DNA from 3 places in the Sporosarcina saromensis genome. Region 3 is predicted to be linked to each of the others. Evidence: riboswitches for the same ligand, from Rfam matches in the RefSeq annotation. Region 3 holds a riboswitch; each other region holds the start of a gene.
The links. A riboswitch is a leader RNA that binds a small molecule or an ion and turns the genes downstream of it on or off. The one in region 3 is predicted to bind thiamine pyrophosphate.

Region 1: linked by a shared signal. The riboswitch ahead of ACVHUV_RS08210 (3-oxoacyl-ACP reductase) and the one ahead of ACVHUV_RS15115 (3-oxoacyl-ACP reductase) in region 3 are both predicted to bind thiamine pyrophosphate.
Region 2: linked by a shared signal. The riboswitch ahead of thiM (hydroxyethylthiazole kinase) and the one ahead of ACVHUV_RS15115 (3-oxoacyl-ACP reductase) in region 3 are both predicted to bind thiamine pyrophosphate.

The regions. Positions count from the first base shown of each region.
Region 1 covers NZ_CM142738.1:1,648,711-1,656,313, reverse strand. Annotated here, with positions in the region: gene ACVHUV_RS08220 (catalase) at 172-1,824, opposite strand; gene ACVHUV_RS08215 (LLM class flavin-dependent oxidoreductase) at 2,446-3,762, opposite strand; gene ACVHUV_RS08210 (3-oxoacyl-ACP reductase) at 3,781-4,533, opposite strand; TPP riboswitch at 4,668-4,768, opposite strand; gene ACVHUV_RS08205 (hypothetical protein) at 5,199-5,348, opposite strand; gene ACVHUV_RS08200 (hypothetical protein) at 6,350-6,562, shown strand; gene ACVHUV_RS08195 (hypothetical protein) at 6,905-7,603, opposite strand, start outside.
Region 2 covers NZ_CM142738.1:934,060-941,662, forward strand. Annotated here, with positions in the region: gene ACVHUV_RS04540 (alpha/beta hydrolase) at 69-1,034, shown strand; gene ACVHUV_RS04545 (histidine phosphatase family protein) at 1,176-1,757, shown strand; gene thiW (energy coupling factor transporter S component ThiW) at 2,089-2,595, opposite strand; gene thiE (thiamine phosphate synthase) at 2,592-3,212, opposite strand; gene thiD (bifunctional hydroxymethylpyrimidine kinase/phosphomethylpyrimidine kinase) at 3,238-4,068, opposite strand; gene thiM (hydroxyethylthiazole kinase) at 4,065-4,823, opposite strand; TPP riboswitch at 4,901-5,119, opposite strand; gene ACVHUV_RS04570 (DUF3238 domain-containing protein) at 5,368-6,564, shown strand; gene ACVHUV_RS04575 (alpha/beta hydrolase) at 6,797-7,399, shown strand; gene wrbA (NAD(P)H:quinone oxidoreductase) at 7,417-7,603, shown strand, end outside.
Region 3 covers NZ_CM142738.1:2,936,764-2,944,366, reverse strand. Annotated here, with positions in the region: gene hisS (histidine--tRNA ligase) at 1-53, shown strand, start outside; gene aspS (aspartate--tRNA ligase) at 72-1,829, shown strand; RNA gene ssrS (6S RNA) at 1,910-2,092, shown strand; gene ACVHUV_RS15120 (tRNA threonylcarbamoyladenosine dehydratase) at 2,186-2,953, shown strand; gene ACVHUV_RS15115 (3-oxoacyl-ACP reductase) at 3,064-3,828, opposite strand; TPP riboswitch at 3,901-3,999, opposite strand; gene ACVHUV_RS15110 (chemotaxis protein) at 4,175-5,080, shown strand; gene ACVHUV_RS15105 (replication-associated recombination protein A) at 5,125-6,411, opposite strand; gene cymR (cysteine metabolism transcriptional regulator CymR) at 6,542-6,961, shown strand; gene ACVHUV_RS15095 (cysteine desulfurase family protein) at 6,987-7,603, shown strand, end outside.

The DNA of each region.
Region 1 (7,603 bases), 1.3 Mb from region 3:
GGTATACAAGCAAATATAACAAACATTATTCTACAACATTATAAATTTATGTTTATGCAATTGTAGTGAATTAACTGAATTTAACCTAGGTACCTGTTTTCAGCTGACGTCTTCGCGCACGCCTAAAACACCCGCATGCCTTTCCACGCGGGTGTCCGTCCTATATTCCGATCAATATGGATCTGCTTCGTTGCTCTTATCGACTGCGTCATGTGCAGCGTCGGCTGCTTTCGGCGTACCAAGACCGAATTTCGTCTTGCCGGACTCGCGACCTGGCAGGTATTCGTCGGCGGTCATTGTCTCGTTCTCTTGCATTTTCTGTTCGATTCCTTCTTTCACGCGCCGGCCGTAGTCCTCATCGGCTTTCGTGAAATGTTCGACCATCGCATCCTGGATACGCTTGTCGCAGACGGCGAGGGCTTCGGACAGGTTGTTGATCAATTCATCGAGTTCCCAGTTCTCAAAGCTGCGGTACGTGTCACCGGCCTGGCCGTAGTTGTTCGGCCGGTCGATTGGCGCGCTCATCGCTGCCGCGTTGAAGGTCGGGCGGTGAGGCGGTCGCTCGCCTTTCGGTGCCTCCTGTAAACCGCCAATCATTGATGGTTCATAGTTGATATGCGGATTGTCGCCCGCTTCGTTCGGGTCGCGGTGGTCCATCTGGCCGCGCATTTGATTCGTGCGGACCGCAGTTTTTGGCGCATTGGATGGCAGTTGCAAGTAGTTGGATCCAATGCGGTAGCGCTGCGTATCCGAATAAGAGAACGTCCGTCCCTGCAACATTTTGTCGTCGGAGAAATCCATGCCATCGACGAGGACGCCGGTTCCGAATGCCGCTTGCTCGATCTCCGCATGAAAATCAACCGGATTCCGATCAAGCACCATCCGTCCGATCGGCAGCCACGGGAATTTATCTTCCGGCCACAGTTTCGTGTCGTCCAGCGGATCAAAATCAAGTTCGTCGTGGTAGTCATCTTCCATGATTTGGACAAACAGTTCCCACTCCGGATAGTCGCCGCGCTCGATCGCTTCATAGAGATCCTGCGTCGCATGGCCGACGTTCTTCGCTTGTATCTTATCGGCCTCTTCCTGCGTCAAGTTCCGGATGCCCTGCTTCGGCTCCCAGTGGTACTTCACGAGAACCGCCTCGCCTTTATCGTTCACCCATTTATACGTGTTCACCCCAGAGCCTTGCATATGGCGGTACGTCGCAGGAATCCCCCACGGTGAGAACAGGAACGTAATCATATGTGTCGCTTCCGGCGAGCGGGAGACAAAGTCGAACATGCGCTGCGGATGCGGAATATTCGATGCCGGGTCCGCCTTGAATGCATGGATCATATCCGGGAACTTCATCGCATCACGGATGAAAAAGATCTTCAAGTTATTGCCGACGAGGTCCCAGTTGCCGTCTTCCGTATACATTTTCACCGCAAAGCCTCGCGGATCCCGGGCAGTTTCAGGTGAATCCTTGGCACCGCCGACTGTCGAGAAACGAACGAGCAACGGCGTCCGCTTCCCAGCACCTTGAAACACTTTCGCCCGTGTGTACTTCTCCACCGGCTCGTCCCCGACTTTGCCATACGTCTCAAAATAGCCATGCGCCCCCGTACCCCGCGCATGAACGACGCGTTCCGGAATCTCCTCACGATCGAAGTGCGAGATCTTCTCGATGAAATGATAGTTCTCTAGCGTCGCTGGTCCGCGGTCTCCAATCGTCCGGATGTTCTGGTTGTCCCTGACCGGATGCCCTTGGCGTGTCGTCAATGTCTCGCGGTGTACGTCCTGCCCCTTTTGCTCATTTTGATTCTTGTCCTTTTCATTCAAAGAAATTACCTCCTACGCTAGTCTATTGGAAGTCCGCCAATTTAAAATCGGCAGTCGTCAATGTAAATAGCCTACCCTCAATTCAATGACAAAAAACACGAACTTTCGAAAGTTGCCAAGGGACCTTCTGCATCAGTTTTTGCTATTCTTCATGTACACTGGATTTCAAGTGGTGAAATGTTTGAAAAATTTTCGATTAAAATAGGCTTTCTGTTCTTTTGCCTACTTTTCTCATGGAATTGTATCTATTTTTCATGATACATCAAAAAATCACCCAAACTCGCATAGATGTACAGCTCTCCATTTTATTGACACACGGCAATAAGCACCGAGATGTCCTGGAGACTTATTATAATGAAAGAAGCCATCCATCATCTCGTATTGATGGAAGCAAAAACGGACACGACGGGCGTGATTATGGGTTAACAAGGGGATGCAATGATTTCCTCAAGGAAACTGACAAAAGAGACTAAAATGTGTTGCATTCCTCCAATTTTGACGGTGCTTGTGACAGAGACAAGCACTTTGAATGGGTATACAAGCAAGCATAACATACAGTACACCTACAATATTCTGAATTTACATTTACGCAATCGTAGTGAATTGACTGAATTCACGCTATCACAAGCACCTGTTTTCAAGCCCTAAATATTCACGTAACGTATGACCTTCATAATCGTTTTTGTAAATACCTCTCTTTTGCAACTCCGGCACAATTAATTCAACAAAGTCTTCTAAACTACCGGGCAATGTCGGCGGCATAAGATTAAATCCATCCGCCACCCCTTCTTTAAACCAAAGCTCCATCTGATCGACAATCTCTTCCGGTGTGCCGATGAGCGTGAAATGTCCCCCACCAGCATTCAGATACCCCAACAGCTCCCTTACTGTCGGGTTTGTATCATGAATAATTTCCAGTATCGTCTCGTACCGGCCGACTGGCCCAGTAAATTCTTCGACAGGCGGCAATGGAGGAACCTTTTCATCCAATGCCCAATCGGAACAGTCTTGCCGGATAAACATGCTCAGCTGTTTTAAAGCTGTTTCAATAGGAAGTTTCACATCTATTGCGGCTTTCTTGGCAAAAGCCTCTTCACGGCTCTCCCCCACATAGGTGACTAAGCCCGGAAACACTTTAATATGTCTGTTGTTCCCGCTTTGTTTCACTTGCTCATTTAATTTGTCCCGAAATCTTTTGGCTTGCTTAAGATTCCATGACACTGAGTAAACGGCATCAGCATGTTTTGCGGCTAATGCAATGCCTTGTTTGGACGCCCCTGCCTGCATCGCCACCGGTTTACCTTGAGGGCTTTTCGGCGTAGTGGACGGTCCACACACTTTAAAATAGGTGCCTTCATGATGGAATGGCGAGATATTTGCAGGATTGATCAACTTTTTCTCTTCACGTTGATGCAAAAATGCTTCACTGTCCCATGAAAGAAATAATTTATTCATTAACACAGCAAATTCATCTGCCTTTTCATACCGTTCATCATGCGAGGGCAGTTGATCCATGTTATGATTTTGCGCCTCAACATCAGTCATTGACGTAACAAGATTCCAACCTACACGACCTTTAGTAATATGGTCTAAACTCAAAAGCTGGCGGGAAGCTGTAAACGGATTGGAAAAAGTGCTTGAAATCGTCGGAACTAACCCGACATGGTCTGTCACTTGGGAGATGGCTGTTAAATTGATGAGCGGATCAAACCAAAATGCCGGCAATTCACTGGAACTCTTTCCTGCAAAAGATTGATTATCCGCAAAGAATACGACGTCAAGCAAGCCCCTTTCCGCCAACTTGGCCAAGTCTTGATAATAGGAAATCTCACCAATGCGTTCAACACTTGAGTCAGGCATGAGCCAAGCAGCTTGGTGGTGCCCGCACCCATACAGCAAAACACCTAAGTTCAATTGTTTCCCTTTTTGTTCAGTCACTCTCCACACCCCCATTTGTCAATTCATTGTTAAGCCGCCATCGACGGTATAATTCTGCCCTGTAATGCCGCTCGCATGGTCTGAAGACAAAAAAGCGACCATATTTGCAACGTCTTGAGGGGTTGTCACTTTTTTCAACGGCGTAGCGTTCGCAATTAATTCAAATACTTCCGGCGTTGTAACAGCACTCGCATTCGTTGTTTTCAATAAGCCCCCTGAAACGACATTCGCTTTTATACCGTATGCCCCTAACTCGGCAGCGATATTGCGTGTAAAACCGATCAATCCGGCTTTCGCTGTCGTGTATTCATGATAAGGAACGACAGGATTCTGAAACAGATTCGTTCCGATATTGATAATACTTCCATTTTGTCGTTCAATAAATTGAGGAATGACACTTTGAATGACGTTAAATGCTGCTTTTAACGTCCCATCCAACTGTCCCTGATAATCTTCCCAAGATAGTTCACTAAACGGCTTCTGCTTGACTGGATCAAATTTGAAATCGATTAATGCATTATTGACGACCACATCAATTTGCCCGAAGTATGCCGTTGCCTTTTCCACCATGCGCTCTACTTCTGCACGATTGGTGACATCCGCTTGAATCGCAATCGCATGATCTTTTCCAATCTCAAAAGCCATCTTGTCGGCTGCCTCTTTGCTTTTATTGTAATTAATGACGACCCGAAATCCTTGGCTTGCCAATGTCCTTGCGATCGTTGCCCCTAATCCTTGACTACTTCCTGTTACCAACACGACCTTTGTCATTTCAACAGCTCCTAAACATGTAATAGTTGAATAGGCAAATGGCAGCAAAAAAAAATACGCAACCTTCCAAAAGGAAAGTTGCGTAAAACAAATATGACACACTAAGAAAAAGACAGAGTCATCCCTCTTCATATGTATGAATGTTCACACTTTCCTACGCTAGCATCAACTAGATCAGGTTCAAAGGGTTTGAGTTTCTACTCATCTCAGTTAAATAACACCCCTAGTGCATCCTATTAAGTTTTTAAGGTTTTGTATAACGATTGCTGCCATTTCTACTATTCTTATTGGTTTTCACCCTAAACCATATCATACTGTATGATTGATTACAACCGGACCATTTATTACCTAACATGTTGTCCTTCCAAACGGTCATTCAATAAAGGAGCTCAAATAAAGACGCTGGGACAAAACTCTAAATAGACCGTTCCTCTGCGCTCCAAAAGGCACGCTTTCCGCGGGGCGCGCTTGAGCCTCCTCGTCCGCTGCGCTGCCTGCGGGGTCTCAACATTCGCGCTACAATCCCGCAGGAGTCGGCCTTTTTCCGCTCCGACTCACTAAAGAATTTGAAAAGAAACACTGGAAAAATATTAAAAACTGCATTAAAAGGCGAATTAGCCATAATGCAGTTTTTTTATGTTATGTCCCAGCCTCTTTCGCTCCAATTATTGATCTGTTTGTTTTTGCTTTTTATTCAAATACTCTGTACGTAACTTTTCAAGATGCTGCTTTTTATCAAACTTAACAGGCTTGTTTTTTTCATGATATTTAGTCACAGCCGATTGACCTTTATAATCCAATTGATATTTTCCCACTTTGTTCACCTACTTTTTTTTTTCACGACTTTAAAAGAGAATCTATTCATCAAATAGAATGCGCATTATTTAAATGTAGTATACCATTTACCTTTATTCGCGTACTGATTGCAGGTGTAGGAACTTTACTAATAAACACTACAACCACGACATTCTTGTATACACAATTGTCATGAATTAACTAAATTTAACCTGACACAGGTACCCGTTTTTAAGAACAAAGTTGGCCGAAAAAAGAAGAGCAGCAGTGGCTGCCCTTCTCCTATACGCGCTCTCTATCGGATTAATTTGATTCACATCTTATTCTCTACTTATAGTATACCATCATCTGATTCTCATTTATAGAGTACTTTTCCCGCCACCACTGCCTTATACTTTAATACTAATACTTTTGACGGTGCCTGTGCCAGAAACAATCACGTTAATTCAAGTAATTTGAATGGTTATACAAGCAATCATAAGAAACGTGATACATACAACATCCAGATTTTATGTATATGCAATTGTAGTGAATTAACTGAATTCAACCTTGCACAGGCACCTGTTTTAGGTCTTGTTCCACAAATACGGATAAAACGTGAAAGAACAGAGTTTGGATTTAATAGGATGTATCCCTGTGGAATGAAAATGTAAGACCTTTCCCGCTAAGGAAAGATGCCCTTATAGAGTGTTCTGTGATTGTTGAGTTTCAAAAAAATACCATTCTGAAGCTTGGTTTTGCGTGCGTAAAAATAGCAACAACATGGCACTTGACTTATTTCACATTAAACGCTGTGCAAGAAACATTCATGTTAATTCAACCAATTTTAATAAGTATACAAAGAAACAACCAACGAAGACATTCCGAAGTTATATATATATACAATTGTAGTGAATTAACTAAATTCAACCATGCACAGGCACCGGTTTTTAAAAAATTATCAAAATACATTTACAAGACAATCATCTCACGCGTATACTGAAAATATGTCAAAACGGTGAACGAGTAAGGAGGAATCATGATGCAAATTAATTTCCTATATTTTATGAAACGACTAGCAACACTCGAACTTGTTCTGGGCTTTATCATCTTTTCGTTAGGTGTATTCGAAAGCGGTTTCACTATATCCAGCATAACAACGATGGTCGGATTCGGCTTTATCTGTGGCGGGATGGTGACTTTCGGCGTCGGTCTGTTCGGCAGCTTGCTGCTCTTCGATCCGAAAACCGAATGAATGGGTCCAAAGACGCCGCATTGATTTTTCGTGTGTGTGTCCTATCCCGCCCTATCGGGATACCATCGTGACTCTCATACTGTAAAATACGCAGCCTCGGCAATTTTGATGGAATGATTTTTTTGAATTTTGACGGTGCCTGTGCCAGAAACAATCACGTTAATTCAAGCAATTTGAATGGTTATACAAGCAATCATAAGAAACGTGATACCTACAACATCCAGATTTTATGTATATGAAATTGTAGTGAATTAACTGAATTCAGCCTTACACAGGCACCTGTTTTAAGTGTGAAAAAAATGACCAATTTCTACGCAAAATGTTAGGATGTTGTGCCGTTTATTATGTCAACTGGTACACTTTCACCGGTCTTCCCCGCGAATAATGTGATTCTTCCCCAACGCATACAGCTAAATCCACTTTGCATAAATCGGAAACGATCCGCTGGGCATTCCGCTCACTCATGTTCAAGTGGATCGCCAGATCCTTCGTTGTGAAATGGGCCCAATCCATTTTCCGAATAAGCGATTCAATTCGTTTAAATGTCTTAACGCTGATTTTTCCTTCTTGTAGTTTCTTCACGAATTCATTATCGTCCGTACGGTAAGAATAGACAAGCTGTTCATCCTTCCCCGCTGCATCAATCATCGTGCCATCTTCTTGAATAATGATAATTTCCTGCTTCCCTTTTTCCTTCGACTCCCGAACGGCACGGTTTGCATTTACCTCGGCCGTAAAGACGGTTTGACCAAAGCCAATTCCGACAGCAACAGTCGAGTCCGCTTCAAGTGATAGATGATCCACTTTTTCCTTCAATGTCCCGATTTTCCGCTCCACTGCTCCTCTTGTACTAAAGATCACATACCGCCCATTTCCTTGTTCAATAAGCAAACCATCTAATGTTTCACACAGCTGTATAAGTGTTTTCTTTAAATGCAACTCCAAGTATTCCAGTTGATAGGATTCCTTCATTTTTTCCTTTATTACACCATACTTCACGATTTCAATCATTTTGACACTGATTTGTGTGTCTTTGTAGTA
Region 2 (7,603 bases), 1.8 Mb from region 3:
ATGTTGCTCTGTTTATCTTGTATACTTGTAGTAGGGTGATGTGCCCGCAGATAGAAGATAAAAGGGGAATGAGTACGATTAAGATTCATTGGAAGAAGTTGTTGGTGCTTTTTTCAGTTGTTTTTCTGGTGATCCAAGTGGCGGGGAGCTTCTTTTTCTATGACTTGGCAGTGAAGCGTGGTCCGAAAGAATACTTGCAAGGCAACGCTGATTTAAAAGTCTCAGAGAAAACGAAGCAACTGTACACGAATGGGCATTGGAAGCAATGGGTCGCTAATCAGGAATTTGAATTAGTGAGCCTAACGTCACGGGATGGACTGCAATTGTCCGGTTATTACTTACCTGCTGCACAGCCAACGGATAAGCTTGTCATTTTGACACATGGCTATTTAGGTCATGCCAAACAGATGGGGCTTTTTGGACAGTATTATCACGAAGAATTGAATTACAACATATTTATGCCCGACGCGAGAGGGCATGGCAAAAGTGAAGGCGATTACTATGGGTTCGGTTGGCCGGATCGTCTTGATTTGATAGACTGGACGGATATGTTTGTCCAAAAACTCGGTCCAAATACGGAAGTGGCCTATCACGGGTTATCGATGGGAGCTGCCACGGTCTTGATGGCAAGCGGGGAAGACGGTTTACCCGCTCAAGTGAAAGCAATCATCGCAGACAGTCCATACAAATCTGTCTATCAACTGTTCACGTACCAAATGAATCGCATGTTTCACTTGCCGGCATTTCCATTATTAGATGGCACAAGTGCGCTCACGAAAATTAGAGCGGGCTATTCATTCCGAGAAGCGAGCGCTTTAAAAGAAGTGCAGAAGACAGAAATCCCGATTTTTTATGTTCATGGAAAAAGTGACACTTTCGTTCCGACCGAAATGGCCGAAGAACTGCACCAGAAAACAGCTAGCGAATCAGAGCTGTTTCTAGTTGCCAACGCCAATCATGGTGAAGCGTATGCACTAGCAGGTGACACGTATCGAAAGAAAATGGGGCATTTTCTCGATCGTTATATGAAATGAACGACCAGTTCCTCCATGCAAGTCGGGGGAACTGGTTTATTCTTTTACACAGCATCAAACGGAATCACCACAAATATGTTTTGTGAAAGGAAGGTTTCTTTTCATCTAGCAAGGGAACTTAATGAGTAGGAGGTGCTTGAAGTGGAAAAAGTGATTTATATTGTTAGACATTGTTCAGCTGAAGGTCAATCACCGCATGCAGATTTGACAGCGGAAGGAATTGTACAGGCGGAGAAGCTGGCAGCATTTTTTGATGAGGTAGAAGTGGACCGTATCGTTACAAGTCCTTTTGTCCGAGCGCGCATGACAGCTGAACCTTTAGCGGAGCGGAAAGGATTGTACTTCGAAGAGGATAGTCGATTGGCGGAACGGACGTTGAGTTCGTATGATTTTGAGGATTGGTTGTTAAAATTAGAGGATTCATTTCTCGATGTCCATTTGAAATATGAAGGTGGCGAGTCATCACACGAAGCGATGGAGCGTGTATGTAATGTGGTCGAAGAGTTGCCAGATGGCTCCAAAACGGTGCTCGTTACACATGGAAATCTGATGACGCTCCTCTTAAGATGTTATGACGAGCACGTCGGATTTGCAGAATGGCAGGCACTGACGAATCCCGATGTGTACCGGGTGCATGTAACTGAAGTGGGTGCAAACGTAGAGCGAATTTGGCGGGAAGAACTTCTAGAAGAGTCTCATTCATCCGACCATGTTTTTGAATGAAATGAACGCATCAAAAAGAGAGTCGTCGAAGTTACATACTTGCCGACCGTACAACTGGATACCATCCCTCTAGCTACCATTGTTGGCGATAATAGCTTCCCTAAAATCATATACCGCTCCTCGCCTAATCGCTGGAGCGGTTTTTACGACTCAAAAAGTTATCGATTGAATAGGCTCGCTTATCAATCGAGTTCACAAAGTTATCGATCGGATACCATGAGTTATCAATCAAGTTCACAAAGTTATCGATCGGATAACTAAAGTTATCACCATATCGGGACTTTAGAACCACGCTCACACTTGAACTAAATTCCTCTGACCAAACGTATTCTTACAATCGCCCACCGACACTTTCGATTTTATGCCACGCTGAAGTTTGCTGCAGCCGGACAACAAGAATTAGCCCAAGCGCCGCGCCACTCACCGTTGAAACCATAAATGGGGGGACGAAAAAGAAGGCAGTGACCGTTGTACCCATTAAAATCTTCGCATAAGGTACTGCCAAAAGTGACGCAATCACGCCTGTACCAATCACTTCACCAATCCCAGCGAGCCACGCTTTACCAAACTGTTTATAAAATAGACCTGCCAATAACGCACCGATCATGCCACCGGGGAATGCGAGTAATGACCCTGTGCCAGTCAATACTCGAATAAGTCCCGTCAAAAATGCAATAACAACTGCGGGAATTGGACCTAACAGAATGGCTGCAACTACGTTCACCGCATGCTGGACTGGATACGCGCGTGCTATGCCTGCGGGGAATGAAACGAATGTCGAGCCGGCAACTGCTATCGCAACAAACATCGTCATGATAACCATTTTTCGCGTGTTCATAAAGGAACCCCTTCTTTCTCTATAGATTCAGCAAACGCTTTAGTCGCCGCATAGACATCCGTTGCTCCAGCAATTGATGAAATGACCGAAACCCCGTTTGCGCCCGCAGCAAACACAGGTGCAAAATTATCGACAGTAATGCCGCCGATGCCGACAATCGGTAAATCAGGGTAAACAGACCTTGTCGTCTGAATGAACTGCGTGCCAGCTACCGGTTTTGCGTCCGGTTTTGAAGTGGTCGTGTAGACAGGGCCCATTCCGATGTAATCAGCACCCGCTTCAATTGCGGCTAGCACTTCATCCGACGTATGTGCAGACACGCCAAGTATTTTCCCAATGCCAAGCCGTTTGCGAACAATCGCTGCCTGTTCATCTTCTTGCCCAACATGTACCCCGTCTGCATCAAGTGCTAAAGCAAGGTCCACATCATCGTTCACGATGAACGGAACACTATATTCCTTGCACAACTCTTGGCATTGTCGAGCAAATTCCAGCAATGCTTCGCCTCTTTTCGCACCCGGCCCTTTTTCTCGTAACTGAAAGCAAGTAATGCCGCCACGCAAAGCGCACTCGAGCACATGTAGAGGGTCCTGCGTTCCTGTATTCGTCGAACCCATTATGAAATAAAGTGCCAGTTGCTCTTTATTCAATTATGACAACCTCCTTTGCATCCTGCTTCAATCGATTATATGCCCAGTGATTCGTTGGCCCGTGACCTCCGCCTAATTGTAAGCCATCCGATATGGCCGCTTGAATAAATACCTTCGCTTCACGCACTGCTTCCTGCAAACTTTTTCCTTGCGCAATGAATGCAGTAATTGCGGCAGAAAACGTGCAACCCGTACCATGCGTATCTTTTGTAGCAATCCGTTCTGATTTTAACGTGAATGAATAGCCGTCTGCCCCGAAGAAAAAGTCTTCCGCAAACTGCGCATCATTGCTATGTCCGCCTTTTAAAATGACCGCTTTTGCCCCTGAACTAAGAATCCGGTTCGCTGCTTCTTCGTAATCAGCTGTCGACTGAATCGTCATATCCGCAAGCACTTCCGCTTCCGGAATATTCGGCGTGACGAGAGTAGCAAGAGGAAGTAAATGTGCTTTCAAAGCAGTAACGGCTTCATCTTTAAGTAAAGATGCGCCACCTTTTGCGATCATCACTGGATCAATCACGAGGGGTGGGCAGCCATTGTGCCTTAATGAAACTGCTACCGCCTCAATAATGTCTGCTGAAAATAGCATCCCTGTCTTCACGGCTCCTACTGAAAAATCGTCCAACACAGCTTGTATTTGAGCAGTTACACCTGCCGCCTCAATCGGGTAGACACCGTGTACGCCTAACGTATTTTGTGCAGTAACAGCCGTTAACGCGGACGTCCCGAATACACCAAGCTCTTGGAACGTCTTCAAATCTGCCTGTATACCAGCCCCCCCGCCACTATCTGAACCTGCAATTGTCAAAGCTACTGAAGTCATCTCAAATCCTCCTCTGTTATTGCATAAAGTGCGTTCAATAAATTCACAGCAAAGTCTCCTGGTCCAGTAGATAGTGCCGCTGCCTGTTCACCTGCTCTTTTATAAATAGCCAAAGCGTTTTCCGCTGCTTCCAACTTGTGATCGTCTGCCACTGCAACAAATGCAGCAACGACCGCACTTAACAGGCAACCTACGCCTGTGACACGTGTCATAAGTGAATGGCCCCCAGCAATTCGCACGACCCTTTTGCCGTCTGTAACAAGATCCTCAACACCGGTCACTGCAACAAGACAGCTGTATCGCGTCGCCACTTCAAGCGCGAGCTGTTCCAAATCTGCCTCTCCATCTCCTGCATCAACCCCTTTTGCTTGCCAATCAATTCCTGCAATTGCTGCAAGTTCCCCAGCGTTGCAACGAATAAGGGACACAGGAACTTTCTCTAAAATCGATAGGACAGCGGCTTTTCGGAATGAGGTCGCTCCAGCACCGACTGGATCGAGGATGACCGGAATGCCATTAGCCGCCGCACGCTCCCCAGCAAGGCACATCGCCTCGACACTGACCGCTTTAAGCGTACCGATATTCAATACGACAGCTGATGAAACAGCCGCCATATCCGCTGCTTCTTCAACCGCATCCGCCATGACAGGGGAAGCTCCTAGTGCAAGCAAGCCATTCGCTTGGAAATTCGCAACAACAATATTCGTAATGCAATGAATCAACGGTTTTTCATCTCGTAGTTTTTGTAAATACATCGTCAACATGCCTCCATATATGCAAAAAAGCCGCTCCTGACAGGGCGTCAAGAAGCGGCTTGCAAATTCAATGGATAGAAGTTGCGCACCCACTTCCCTCCGCTGGTATCAACCAGATCAGGTTCAAAGGGTCCGCGTATTCATACACGTCTCAGCCTAGCGCATTGCATGTTTCATTTGCTATCAGCTCTGTCCGATTTTTAATGTTTCACCATGATATACGCATAGTGAACATGAAATCGGTACGAGTGTTTTGCAAATTTACACACGTGCATAAGGCACCCCTAGTGGCAATTTTACGATTTGTTTTCAAAATTACTATAACATAGTTTCGCAGATTCGCAAGAAGGGCAAGGAAATAGTAATGGGTACATTCAAGCATGTTGATGCATATAAGCATACGCCATGTACGCGGATAGTGACTGGGACGCACAATCGTTAATGGATAGATCGTTCACTTTCGCATAAGCTGTTCAATTGATTGGTACGTTATGTTTAGCGATGTTGAAAGTTCCCCAAAATAGAGGTAAAGGGAGGCGCAAACATGTTATTTGAAATACAGTCTGTAAAGCATGAACATGATTTGATTTCATTCACATGGAATGATGTCGGAGGTTTTTACAACGTGTATAAAGATGGTGAACATGTCTATGAAGGAACCGTGCCGGAATTTCAAGACGGGGATTTCAAACATGGTAAATTCTATCATTACATGGTAGAACGTGTTGAGGATAATCAAGTCGTCGATGTCATTGCATTGCAAACGTCTGCTTTTGCTGAAGAAAAGAACGTCGAGAATCCCTTGCAATCTCTTGTCATGACGACAATCGTAGCGAAAACGCAAATCGCCTTGTCATGGGAAGGTATGAAGGACATAGAAGAATACGGCATTTATCGGAATGGAAAATTTGTAAAGATGGTCAACACAAATTGGTACATCGACCGGGATATTGACATGGACGAATCATACGACTATATGATTCGAGCAAGACGTCCGCTTGAAAAATCAGAGGAGCGTTTGACATCCGTTAAATCGGTTTTGTCTAATGTGTTTGGTTCGCTGCATCCCAATTCATCACGTAAGGAAGCTGCTATTGAAACATTTTCGACCGTCAAGTGGATCGGCAAGCCGCGAGAGCTTTTACAGCCAGTGAATGAAAGGGAAAAGACGTTGCATCCTATAGATCGATGGAAATTACGTTATACAACGTTTCTTGCAGAGGAATGGGTACGGAATCCAAATTTGTTGTCACCCAATCATTATTTCAAAGGAGACGCCCGTGACTTTGATCCGAATGGCGATGGTTTTCGTACGCGTGTCGATATTGAGCTCGCGTACGATGAAAAAGGTGAACCGCTGACGTTTACAAAAGAGGTAGGTCCGTCAATTGCATATGACCATTTAAAAAACTTCCGGGAAAAAGCACGAGCTTCTTCAGACGGGATTACGCTGCAACGCAAAGATCACAAAAAAGGAGAATCCGGATTTCTTCTCGAACATGCAGTAGGCAATCCATTGACAACAGCGCCACTCATTGACTATGAAGTGTCTGCAGTGTTTAAACGGCATGGAACGTTCGATATGTGCGGCTATTTTGACCCAGCACCCCATCATGAAATTTACTTGATGAAGGGGAGAGGGGAAGCTTGGAAGCCAGTGTTACAAGTTGAAAGTAGAGGACTTGCCTTCATGTCGGATGCAATTGCCTATCACTATTGGCGTTGTTCAAACTTTGAGTAATCATTCTGCTGAAATCAATCAACATTTTTGACAACTTAGAATATCTTTGGTACATTTATCTTTAATTCAAGATATCTTAATTCGAGATAATGGTAAGCGGTACTAACAAGAAACGAATGCTACTAGGCTGAATTTTGCAGTGGATAGCTCACTATGAGCAGTTCCTCGACCAATTGGAAGCGTAGATCATACCGTTTCATGTACGAGAAGTAAATCGAAAGGGGGGAGCATGATGAAGCACGTCTTTGAACAAGGAACATCTAAACGGACATTGTTGCTATTGCACGGAACAGGTGGTAACGAACAAGATCTGTTACCGTTAGCAACATTGATAGACCCGGATGCTTCGGTTTTAAGTGTCCGAGGTAATGTATTGGAAAATGGTATGCCGCGTTTTTTCAGAAGACTGGCAGAAGGCGTTTTTGACGAAGAAGATTTAGTGTTCAGAACGAATGAATTACATGCGTTTTTGGATGAAGCAGCTGAGAAATACGGGTTTGATCGATCAGAAGTCGTAGCTGTCGGCTATTCAAATGGTGCGAATATTGCAGGGAGCTTACTATTCCACTATGCTGATTCATTAAAAGGAGCAATCTTGCATCATCCGATGGTACCAAGGCGAGGGATTGAATTACCGGATCTCAGCAAAGTTCCGGTGTTCATTGCCGCAGGGAAAAATGATCCGATTTGTCCGGCGAAAGAAACGTTGGATTTGTTGTCGCTTCTAACAAATGCAGGTGCACGTACAGAAGTCCATTGGGAAATGAACGGCCATGCGTTAACGCAATCAGAAGTGCAGGAAGCAGCAAGTTGGTATAAAGAATTTCTACAATAAGAAAAGGGGTTTTACTCATGACGAACACAGCGATTGTTTACTACAGTTCAGGTGGTACGAATTATCAGTTGGCACAATGGGCAGCAGAAGCAGCGAAGGAAATGGGTTCCGAAGTACGCGTGTTAAAAGCTGCAGAAACAGCTCCTCAAGCCGCAATCGATTCAAATCCGGCATGGAAAGCACATGTGGAAGCGACGAAAGATG
Region 3 (7,603 bases):
AGAAAATTACAGATGCAACAGTTATTGACACATTGTTAGAAAAGTTGAGATAAGGAAGGTTGATGAACAGTATGCAACGGACTCATTATTGCGGACAAATGACAGAAGAAGTAATAGGGCAGAAGGTAACCCTTAAAGGATGGGTGCAAAAAAGGCGCGATTTAGGTGGACTCATTTTCGTAGATTTACGCGACCGTACAGGAATTGTACAAATTGTCTTTAATCCGGATTTTTCACAAGATGCGCTTGCAATTGCTGAAAAAATTCGAAGTGAGTTTGTCGTTGAGGTTAGTGGAAAAGTAGTGGAACGTGAAGAGAAACAAAAAAATCATAAAATCCCTACCGGTTCAATCGAAGTGCACATCGAAAATGTCCATATCATTAACGAAGCGAAGACGCCGCCATTTATGATTGAAGATGATACAGATGTGAATGAAGAGACACGTCTTAAGTACCGTTATCTTGATTTACGTAGACCTCAATTGGCACGCGTGTTTAAAATGCGTTCAGATATTACGAAAACTGTTCGCAACTTCTTGGATGATGAAGGTTTCCTAGAAGTTGAGACACCAATCTTGACGAAATCTACACCTGAAGGGGCACGTGATTACTTAGTACCAAGCCGAGTACATGATGGCGAATTTTATGCATTGCCACAATCCCCTCAGTTGTTTAAACAGATGCTGATGGTGTCCGGTTTTGATCGTTATTACCAAATTGCCCGTTGTTTCCGTGATGAAGATTTACGAGCAGACCGTCAACCTGAGTTCACGCAAATTGATATGGAAATGAGTTTCATGACCATTGAAGAAATTATTGAGTTAAATGAGCGCCTCATGAAAAAAGTGATGAAGAATGTAAAGGGAATCGACGTAGAAACACCTTTCAAACGCATTCCTTACGACGAAGCGATGAGTCGTTTCGGTTCGGATAAACCAGATACGCGCTTTGGCATGGAACTACAAGATGTGTCCGAACTTGTGAAAGATTCATCCTTTAAAGTGTTTGCAGGAGCAGTGGAATCTGGTGGCCAAGTGAAGGCAATCACAGTCAAAGGAGCAGCAGCGAACTATTCACGAAAAGACATTGATGCTCTTGGTGAATTTGCGGCTCGATACGGCGCGAAAGGGCTTGCTTGGTTGAAAGTCGATGCAGAAGGATTGAAAGGTCCGATCGCAAAGTTCTTTGAAGGCGAATTAGCTGAAGCGCTTATTCAAACAGTACAAGCGGAAGACGGCGACTTATTGTTGTTCGTTGCAGATAAAAAATCTGTTGTCGCAGACGCACTCGGTGCATTACGTTTGAAATTAGGGAAAGACTTAGGCTTGATTGATGAGTCGCAATATAATTTCCTTTGGGTGACAGATTGGCCGTTGTTTGAATATGACGAAGAAGAAGGTCGCTACTATGCTGCACATCATCCATTCACGATGCCTGCAGATGTTGAGGAACTAGAAACAAATCCGAGCGCGGTAAAAGCGCAAGCGTATGACCTTGTGCTAAATGGTTTTGAACTCGGTGGAGGATCGCTGCGTATTTATCAACGTGATGTTCAAGAGAAGATGTTCAAGGCATTAGGCTTCACAGCGGAGCAAGCACGTGAGCAATTCGGTTTCCTTCTCGATGCATTTGAATACGGAACACCACCTCATGGGGGCATTGCATTCGGTTTGGACCGCCTTGTCATGTTGTTGGCGGGCGCGACGAATTTACGCGATACGATTGCATTCCCGAAAACAGCAAGTGCGAGTTGTTTATTGACAGAAGCACCAAGCTCTGTTGATGGAGCACAGCTAGCAGAGTTAGGAATCGCTATCCAATCGAAGTGAGTAGTTTGTTGAAAAAGGAACAAATTGCCGAAGTGTAATTGTTGAATCGGCAGGAGTGATATGATAGGATACTAGTAATACGAATCCTGAAGTGTACGTTTTATGTTCATCAATTTTTGACCCAACATTTTTGTCGTAGGGAGCTCTAATTTCACTCTAGATGACCTGCCCTTTAGGGGGACTTCAGAAAGAGTGGATTGGGCACCCACCTGCTGAGAGCGGGTTCAAAACGATAACGATAAGACGGCACATTTGGGATTCGTCTCAACCGATATTATACGGATTTACCCATATTCCCCTCTTGCGATCTTGCGGAGGGGTTTTTACTTGATTCATAGAAGAAAGGCGGAATTGTCATGCTCCATCAATTTTCCCGTAATGAGCTCGCGATAGGCAAAGAAGGACTTGAGCGTATGCGCAACAAGACGGTTGCCATTTTAGGTGTAGGTGGTGTCGGTTCGTTTGCTGCAGAAGCTTGTGCACGCAGTGGAGTTGGAAGAATCATTCTCGTAGATAAGGATACTGTCGACATTACAAACGTAAATCGGCAATTGATTGCGACGTTGTCGACGGTTGGTCGTTCAAAAGTGGAAGTGATGCAAGAACGGATAGCGGATATTAATAAAGACTGTGAAGTAGTTGGTCTTCATATGTTTTATACGGAGGAAACGTACGAAACCTTTTTCAGTTATGAACCTGACTATGTCATTGACGCTTCCGATACAATTAGTTACAAAATTCACCTTATTAAAGAATGTTTACAACGTGGAATACAAATTATTTCCAGCATGGGCGCAGCAAATAAATTAGATCCTACTCGTTTTCAAATTGCAGACATTTCTAAAACGCACACCGACCCAATTGCCAAAGTCATTCGCCTCCGATTACGAAAAGAGGGCATTCGAAAAGGCGTCCCGGTTGTTTTTTCTGATGAAAGTCCGATTGTTGTACGTGAAGATGTTGTTGGAACGGTAGGGAATCCGGATGCCGCTATACGGAAAGCAAAAATGCCGCCCTCATCGAATGCTTTCGTGCCATCAGTAGCGGGATTGGTTTGTGCAAGCTGGGTGCTTAACGATATTGTTAAGGACTTGCCGATTGAAAGAGTGAACGACAGTAAGTAAGTTTCACAAAATATAGAGAAGAAAAAATAAAACTGCACGAAACGAAGTTACACAAACTTGGTTTCATGCAGTTTTTTTATGCTTTTGAAATCCTGTAGTCACATGTGTAATTAGTTCATGACTAGTCCGCCGTCCACAATTAAGTTTTGGCCTGTCACTGCGCGGCTCCATGGGGATGCGAAAAATAAGATTGCGTCCGCCACGTCTTCTGGTGTTGTCACTTGTTGTAAAGGGGTGCTTGCTTTAATGATGTCAAAGACAGCATCAGGTGTTGCTGCACTTGCGTCCGTCTTATGTAACAACCCACCAGACACCATATTAGCAGTGATGCCGTATGCCCCTAGTTCTTTTGCAATGTTCCTCGTTAAACCGAGCAACGCTGCCTTACTCGTATTGTATTCATGGTATGGGACGACAGGGTTTTGAAATAAATTTGTGCCGATTGTAATAATGCGACCGAACTGCAGGGATTCCATATCTTTTCTCGCTGCTTGTAACGTATTAAGAGTCGCTTTGACACTTCCTTCAAATTGACATTGAAAATCTTGCCATCCAATTGTTTCGAGATCTTTCCTCGCATCTCCATTGAACGAAAAATTGACAAGGGCATTATTAACAATCGTTGTGATAGGTTTCCCGAAAAATCTTTTACCTTCCTCAAACATTCTTTTGACATCTTCTTCACTTCGGATATCTGCTTGTATTGCGACCGCTTTTTCTTTGCCAATTGAGCGAACGAGCTCTTCTGCTTGGTCGGCGCTTTTATAATAGTTTACGATCACTTTTGCACCTTCGCGGGCAAATGCTTGGACCACTGCTTTTCCTAATCCTCGACTACCTCCCGTAACGACTACCACTTGTTCTGCAATGTTCATTCTCCATCTCTCCTTCAAATGTTTGAATTGCACAAAAAAAGACCACTGGAAAAAGCGGTCATGTGCATAGATAAGATGAACTCGCCACTTCCCTCCGTCGGTATTAACCGAATCAGGTTCAAAGGGTCAGAGTTTCCTCTTCTCAGCCAATAGGCTCCCCCAGTGATCATATGTATTTGTGTCTACCTCTTACTATACCATAGTTTGTTAGAAATAAGTCACTTGTTGAAAGGGGAGGGAACTGCTACAATATGAATATGGGTCATAATACATAGAATTGTTCTTGTGATATGTAAGGAAGAAAGTTATAAATCCACTGCTAGTTACGATGAGAGGACTGGAAATGATGCAAAGACAAGACGGCATATTATTGGAAAGTGGTACGAACGAAATTGAAATCGTTGAATTTGAAATTGGCAATAATCGATATGGCATTAATGTGATTAAAGTAAAAGAAATCATTTTACCTACTCCAATCACAATCATTCCACATGCACATCCTTCAATTGAAGGGATAATCCAATTGCGTGGGGACGTATTGCCTGTCATTGATATGGAAACCGTTATGGGCTTACCGAAGACAATTGGAAAAAATGAAGGTAAATACATCGTCGCTGCGTTTAATCAACAACAAGTAGTTTTCCATGTGCAAGATGTATCACAAATTCATCGGGTATCATGGGATCAAATTGAAAAACCCGCAGACCTCTATTCAGGTGATACGACACAAGTGATCGGTGTAATTAAACGATCGGAAGATATGCTGTTGCTACTAGACTTCGAAAAAATTGTCCTGGACATAAATCCTGAGAGTGGAATCCGTGTCGAAGAAGTGAAGAAACTTGGTGTACGCGAGCGGTCTGACAAACGTATACTTGTTGCGGAAGACTCTCCTTTGTTGCGTAAATTGTTAAATGATACGCTTACCGAAGCAGGTTATGCAAACATCGAGTTCTTTGAGAACGGAAAAGATGCTTTGGCGTATTTGGAAAATGCCGTCGCTTCAGGTCAGAAGGCACAAGAAGTTGTCCAACTTGTTATTACAGATATTGAAATGCCACAAATGGATGGTCATCATTTCACAAAACGTATCCGTGAAAACGAACAGCTTGCCATGTTGCCAGTCATTATTTTCTCATCATTGATTACGGATGAATTAAAACATAAAGGTGAAAACGTTGGTGCGAATGATCAAGTAAGTAAACCGGGAATTGCTGAACTTGTTTTGAAAATGGATCAATATATTTTATAAAAAAAGAACACATCCTGTACACAAAATAGACAGGATGTGTTTTTTTATTTTCTTTGTCTGAATTCCTTTAACCGTTCATAAATCCCTGCGAGTTTCTTCTCCTCACCCGCGATAACAGGTTCGTAAAATTCTACGTCTTTCAATTTGTCTGGGAGGTATTGTTGATTTACCCAGCCGCCGAAAGATCCAATTGGGGTATCATGAGGATATTGATACCCACCGTGGCCGAGTTCAGCAGCTCCAGCGTAATGCGTATCACGCAAGTGGAGGGGGATGTCACCTGTTTTCCCTTCGTTGATGGCGCGGATTGCTGCATCCATTGCTTTATATGCTGAATTGGACTTTGATGCGAGACACATTTCGATGACCGCGTTCGCAAGTGGGATACGCGCTTCGGGCATGCCTAATCGAATAGCGGCATCCGTCGCTGCAAGTACGTGTGGACCAACTTCGGGTGCTGCTAAACCGATATCTTCGTACGCCATGACGAGAAGCCGTCTTGAAACAGCAATCAAGTCGCCGGTTTCAAGCAGATTAGCCAAGTAGAAGATCGCTGCATTCACATCACTTCCACGCACAGACTTTTGCAATGCAGAGAGCAAGTTGTAATGATGAGATCCTTTTTTATCGCCAACGAGTCCAATTCTGCCAATTAAGTTTTCGATGAGCCAATCTTCAATAACAATTATTCCGTCTTCCTCATCACTCGCTGATACGATTGACTCGAGTAATGTGAGTGCTTTTCGAGCATCTCCGTTCACACCGCCTGCTATCTTTTCGACTTGCTCGTCCGTAATGGCAATAGGCGTTTTCCCAAGACCTCGCTCAACATCGTGGATGGCACGTTTCAACAACTTGACAACATCTTCGGTTTCCAATCGTTTGAGCTGTAAAATCTCCCCGCACCGTGAACGAATGGCAGGATTCACGTCGTGGAAAGGATTTTCGGTTGTTGCACCGATTAGCACGATTGATCCCTTTTCAACATGTGGTAACAACGTGTCTTGTTGCAATTTATTAAAACGGTGGATTTCATCCAAAAACAAAATGACTTTTCCTGTTATCCGAGCTTCTGCAACAACTTCCTCGACATCTTTTTTACCGGAAACTGTTGCATTCAGTGCGATGAACGGTAAGTCGCTAGTGCCGGCAATTGCATACGCTAAAGAGGTTTTGCCGATACCCGGTTCGCCGTACAGTAGCATGGAAGGGACATGCCCTTTACGAACTAACCGGTAAAGGGCTGTATCTTTTCCGATAATATGTTGTTGACCGGCAATCTCGTCAATTGTTCGTGGTCGCATTCTAAAAGCTAATGGTTCGTTGTGCAAACTATTCACTCCCCGTACGTACATCCGTTCCACCATTATACACAAAGAAAACCGAGAAGTCATTTGCAGGAAGCCAACCTTCAATTATGCTATAATGTTTTGTACTTATTGAAAAGGACGTTGGTTATACATGAGAATTTCAACGAGAGGCCGCTATGGCCTTACAATGATTGTTGCACTTGGAAAGAAATATGGTGAAGGTCCAATGCCTTTACGGAAAATTGCCGAAGAGCATGATTTGTCTGATGCGTATCTTGAGCAACTCATTCCGGTATTGCGAAACAGTGGTCTCGTAACAAGTGTTCGTGGTGCTTATGGCGGCTATAAACTTTCCAAACCGCCAACAGACATTACAGCAGGGGACATCATTCGGTTATTAGAAGGTCCTATCCAAGTTGTTGAAGGGATTGAAGAAGGAAATATCCCTCAACAATCATTATGGAATCGGATTGGGGATGCAATTCGAGAAGTTCTTGACACGACAACGATCCAAGATCTCGTCGATGCAGAAGAATCTACTACAAATGACGGATATATGTATTACATTTAAACGGTTTCAATAAAGGAGTTTACTCATGCAAACAATCTATATGGATCATGCTGCAACTACACCTGTACATCCGGAAGTACGGTCAACATACATTGAAGCGATGGATAAAGTATTCGGCAACCCTTCGAGTATTCATCAATACGGACGTTTAGCTAGAAAATGGATCGATGACGCTCGTAAGGAAATTGCTCTGAGCTTACAAGCGGAGCCAAATGAAATTATTTTCACTTCAGGTGGTACGGAAGCTGATAACATTGCAATTTTTGGAACTGCGAGTGCAATGAAGGAGAAAGGTAATCACATTATTACAACAACCATCGAGCACCATGCCGTCTTACACGCCTGCCAGGAACTGGAGAAAACAGGTTTTCAAGTGACGTATTTACCTGTGAATGAAGACGGTGTAATTGCTGTAGAGCAAGTAAAAGATGCATTAACGGAGAATACGATTCTCGTTACGATTATGTACGGGAACAATGAAGTTGGTTCCATCCAACCGATTCAAGAAATTGGAGAACTGCTCAAAGGACATCAAGCAATTTTCCACACCGACGCTGTCCAAGCGTACGGTATTGCGCCCTTAGATGTACAAGAATTACAAGTAGACTTGCTCAGTGCATCCGCTCATAAGTTGAATGGGCC